2 regions of the Micromonospora sp. DT63 genome follow, and region 1 is predicted to be linked to the other one. Evidence: riboswitches for the same ligand, from Rfam matches in the RefSeq annotation. Region 1 holds a riboswitch; the other holds the start of a gene.
The links. A riboswitch is a leader RNA that binds a small molecule or an ion and turns the genes downstream of it on or off. The one in region 1 is predicted to bind thiamine pyrophosphate.
Positions count from the first base shown of each region.

Region 2: another riboswitch for thiamine pyrophosphate. It lies ahead of ACLQ27_RS30710 (ECF transporter S component); the one in region 1 lies ahead of thiE (thiamine phosphate synthase).

Region 1 covers NZ_JBNCKQ010000002.1:576,862-579,320, reverse strand. The annotation lists gene ACLQ27_RS09455 (ThuA domain-containing protein) at 1-579, opposite strand, end outside; TPP riboswitch at 870-979, shown strand; gene thiE (thiamine phosphate synthase) at 974-1,597, shown strand; gene thiO (glycine oxidase ThiO) at 1,594-2,459, shown strand, end outside.
Region 2 covers NZ_JBNCKQ010000013.1:14,283-16,741, forward strand. The annotation lists gene ACLQ27_RS30705 (alpha/beta fold hydrolase) at 1-757, opposite strand, end outside; TPP riboswitch at 865-969, shown strand; gene ACLQ27_RS30710 (ECF transporter S component) at 1,047-1,634, shown strand; gene ACLQ27_RS30715 (ABC transporter ATP-binding protein) at 1,773-2,459, shown strand, end outside.

The DNA.
Region 1 (2,459 bases):
GGTGGACGGGTGGGCGTGGTCCTCCACCTTGACGGTGGCCTGCTGGTTCTGCGGGTGGTTGGCGAAGTACGCGCCGACCAGGTCGCCGTACCAGGCCCAGCTGTACTCGGTGTCGGAGGCGGCGTGGACACCGGCGTAACCGCCGCCGGCCCGCACGTAGCGCTCGAAGGCCGCCTGCTGGTCGGCGTCGAGGACGTCACCAGTGGTGGAGAGCCAGATCACGGCCTTGTACTTGGCGAGGTTGGCGTCGTTGAACGCGGCGCCGTCCTCGGTCGTGTCCACAGTGAACCCGTTGGCCGCGCCGAGCTGCTGGATCGCGGCGATGCCGGTGGGGATGGAGTCGTGCCGGAAGGCGGCGGTCTTGGAGAAGACCAGGACGGAATAGGGGTCGGCCGCTGCGGCCTTCGGTGCCTTCGGCACCGCCTGGGAGAGCGGAGCCGCGACCGGCACGTCTCGCGCGGGGATCTGCGCTGCGGCCGGAGCCGCCTGCGCCGGCGACCCGAGCAGGGTCGTCGAGGCTAGCGCGAGGGACAGCAGGGTAGCGGTGAGTGGTAAACGGGCACGACGAGAACGGGACACGCCGCCTCCAATGTCGCGGTGGACAGGAATCGCGGGGGCCGGCTGCCGAAGACCGTCCCGGATGGAGCCGGTGGGGACGCCGTGCCAGGGCGTCCACGCCGGCATTTTGTCGAATCGCTGAACAAATTAATTCTGGTGTATCGATGTCGGGCAAGATGCCGGCTGGTAACGGTTCTGCAACGGCGGGCGACATTCCGAACAGGACCGGAGAAAGTACCCCATCGATGGAGTGGTGTCCGGCCGGCGGCCAGTCCCTTGGCAGACCGGCGGAACTGTCGTACGGTGACACGCAAGTAACCCACGGGAGCCCGGTGTACCGGGCTGAGAGGGGGGCTGACAGCCCCCGACCGTTGAACCTGATCCGGGTAATGCCGGCGCAGGGAGGAGCGTTGCCGTGCCGTCCCTTGGACGACTGCATCTCGTCACCGACACCCGACCCGGGCGCGACCCACTCACCGTGGTCCGGGCCGCCCTCGCGGCGGCCCGCGCCGACCTCGTCGTACAGGTCCGGGTGGAGGACTCCGCCACCGACCGCGAGGCGTACGACCTGGCGGGCCGGGTGCTGGCGCTCTGCGCGCCGTACGGGGCGACCTGCCTGGTCAACGACCGGCTGCACGTGGCGCTCGCGGTGGGCGCCGCCGGTGGGCACGTCGGGGCCGACGACCTGCCGGTCGCCGCCGCCCGGCACGTGCTCGGCCCGACCGGCGTGCTCGGGGCCACCGCCCGCGAGCCCCGGACCGCGATCGAGGCGGTCGTCGCCGGCGCCAACTACCTGGGCGTCGGCCCGTGCCACACCACCAGCACGAAGACCGGTCTGCCGGATCCCATCGGGCCCTCGGGCGTCCGCGACGTCGCCGACGCCGTCGACGTGCCGGTCATCGCGATCGGCGGGGTGACCGCCGACCGGGTGCCCGCGTTGCGGGCCGCCGGGGCGTACGGGGTGGCGGTGGTCGGTGCGCTCTCCGGCGCCGCCGACCCCGCGCGGGCGACCGTCGACCTGCTGCGGGCGCTGGCGTGACGCGCACCGATCTGGCGGTGGTCGGTGCGGGCCCGATCGGACTGGCCATCGCGTGGCGCTGCGCCGTCCGGGGATTGCGCGTCGAGGTGCACGACCCCGCCTCCGGGTCGGGGGCGTCGGCAGTCGCCGCCGGCATGCTCTCCCCGGTCGCCGAGGCGTACTTCGGTGAGCGGCAGCTGACCGAGCTGCTGGTGGCGTCCGCCGCCCGCTGGCCCGGGTTCGCCGCCGAGCTGACCGAGGCGAGCGGCACCGAGATCGGCTACCGGACCGAGGGCACCCTGATGGTCGGGCTGACCGGCGACGACCTGGCCGAGGCACGCCGGCTCTGGGCGTACCAACAGGGGTTGGGTCTGCCGGTGACGCCGCTGCGCCCGAGCGAGCTGCGCGACAGCGAACCGGCGCTGGCCCCGCGGGTGCGCGGCGGCGCGCTCGCGCCCACCGACCACCAGGTCGATCCCCGGCTGCTGGTGCCGGCGCTGCGCACGGCCGCGCGGCGGGCCGGCGCGGTGCTGGTGCCGCAGCCGGTCCGGCGGCTGTCCGACGTGGACGCGGGGGTCACCGTGGTCGCCGCCGGCTGCGGGGCCGCCGCGCTCACCGGCCTGCCCGTGCGGCCGGTGAAGGGCCAGATCCTCCGGCTGCGCGCGCCCGGCGGCGTCGCACCGGGCTTCCGGCACGTGATCCGGGGGTACGCCGACGGCGAGCACGTCTACCTGGTGCCCCGCGCCGACGGTGAGGTGGTCCTCGGCGCGACGGTCGAGGAGCGGTCGGACACGACCGTCACCGCCGGCGCCGTGCAGCGGCTGCTGCGCGCCGGGGTCGACCTGCTGCCCGAGTTGACCGAGTACGACCTGGTCGAGGCGGT
Region 2 (2,459 bases), on a different contig from region 1:
TCACCCCGGGCAGCGGTACGAAGCGGTAGTCGCCGGTGACGTTGGCGGCGCACGCCTCGGCGGCGGGTCGTCCGATGGCGATGTCCCGGTCGCTCCAGACGTACGTGGTGGGTACGGCGACCGGACCGACAGCGGCCAGGTCGGCGCGGGACATGGCCCGGTACCAGTTCAGGGCGGCGGTGAGCGCGCCCGGCGCCCGCATCGGGTCGGCGTAGCGGTCCACCCGGGAGGCGTCGCCCACCCCGCCGAGCATCTTGCGCAGCGCCGTCGCGTGCCACGCGAGCAGCACCTTCTCGGCCTTGCCCGGCTTGCGGAACAGCGCGATGTACGACGAGCGGGCCTTCTGTTCCCGGTCGGTGCTCAGGGCGTGCGCCATGGCCGCCGGGTGCGGCACGGACACCGCGGTCAACGTACGGACCCGCTCGGGGTGCGCGGCGGCCACCGCCCAGGCCACGATCGCGCCCCAGTCGTGGCCGACCAGGTGGACGGCGTCCACACCGAGCGCGTCGAGCACCGCCACCACGTCGGCGACCAGTTCGGGAACCCGGTACGCGGACACCGCCTCCGGCCGGGCACCCGGCGAGTAGCCCCGCTGGTCCAGCGCGTACGTGCGCAGCCCGGCGGCGTGCAGTGCCGGCACGACCTCGTCCCACTCCCCGCTGTGCTGCGGGAAGCCGTGCAGCAGGAGGACGGGGACGCCGTCGGAGGGGCCGCCGGTGCGTACCTCGAACGTGAGACCTCGCGCGTCGACCTGCATGATCGTCAGCCTACCCAGGCGGCGGGACGCCGGCCCGGCTGCGCGGGCGGTCGGATGCCCTGCTGGGCTGTTACCCCTGGTCGGTGCTAGCGTCAGCGAGACAACTTCACATCCGACAGGGGAGCGCACAGCGCTGAGAGTGCGGGCACGCCCGCAGACCCTCGAACCTGATCTGGGTAATGCCAGCGCAGGGAGTTCGGTCGACCTCCAGCCGCGCCGTGGGTCCGGTGCCACCGGACGCGCGGCGTGCGTCTTCTCCTGGTTCGTTCCACTGAACTGGGAGCACAGCATGGACAACACCACAAGCCGTTGGCGCACCATCGACATCGTGGTCGCCTCGGTGATCGCGGTCGCCTTCGGCGTCATCTTCTGGGCCTGGGGCCTGGTCTGGAGCGCCACCGAGGGCGCGTTCGCCTTCTTCCCGCCGGCACAGACGCTGATCTACGGTGTCTGGCTGCTGCCGGCCGTGGTCGGCGGCCTGGTCATCCGCAAGCCCGGCGCCGCGCTCTACTGCGAGACGGTGGCCGCGGTCGTCTCCGCGCTGCTGGGCAGCCAGTGGGCCGGCACGGTGATCCCCCAGGGCATCGTGCAGGGCATCGGGGCCGAGCTGGCGTTCGCCGCTTTCCGGTACCGGTCGTTCCGGCTGCCGACCGCCGTACTGGCCGGCGCGTTGACCGGTCTCAGCGCGGCGCTGTTCGACTTCTTCGTCTGGAACGTCGACTACGCGCTGGGCGACTACCGCATCCCGTACGCCCTGCTCACCATCGTCAGCGCCACGATCATCGCCGGCGTGGGCGGCTGGTTGCTGACCCGCGCCCTGGCCAACACCGGTGCGCTGGACCGCTTCCCGGTAGGCCGGGACCGCGCCCTCATCTGAGGGCGCAACCGTCCCCGTGATCAAGAGGTTCGCGTCAATGGAAGCCGGATTTCTGCCGCAAACCTCTTGATCACCGGCGGGAAGACGGCCGGGAAGAGCCGGGGAAGACGGCCGGGAGTGGTTGGAAGGGGGTGTCGGGTGGGCGGGGTGCTGCTGCGGGGGTTCGGCTGGCGGCATGCCGGGCGGCGGGCCTGGGCTGTGCGCGGAGTGGATCTGCGGGTCGAGGCCGGGGAGCGGGTGCTGCTGCTCGGGCCCTCGGGGGCCGGCAAGAGCACACTGCTCAGCGCGCTGGCCGGGCTGCTGCCCGACGATTCCGGTGAGCAGGAGGGCACCGTCGAGATCGACGGGCTCGACCCCCGCAAGGCGCGGGAACGGGTCGGCATCGTCTTTCAGGACCCGCAGACCCAGTTGGTGATGGCGCGCAGCGGCGACGACGTCGCGTTCGGGCTGGAGAACCGGGGCGTACCGACGGACGAGATCTGGCCCCGGGTCGACGAGGCGCTGCGGCGGGTCGGTTTCCCGTATCCCCGGGACCGCAGCACTGCCGCGCTCTCCGGCGGCGAGCAGCAACGCCTGGCTCTGGCCGGCGCGTTGGCCCTGCGGCCCGGGCTGCTGCTGCTCGACGAGCCGACCGCCAACCTCGATCCGGACGGAGCCGCGCTGGTCCGGGGCGCGGTGACGGGCGCGTTGGACGCCGACACCACAGTGATCCTGGTCGAACACCGGGTCGCCGAGGCACTGCCACTTGTGAACCGGGTGGTCGTCCTGGAGCCCGGCGGCGGGGTCCGCGCGGACGGGACGCCCGACGCGGTCTTCGCCGCGCAC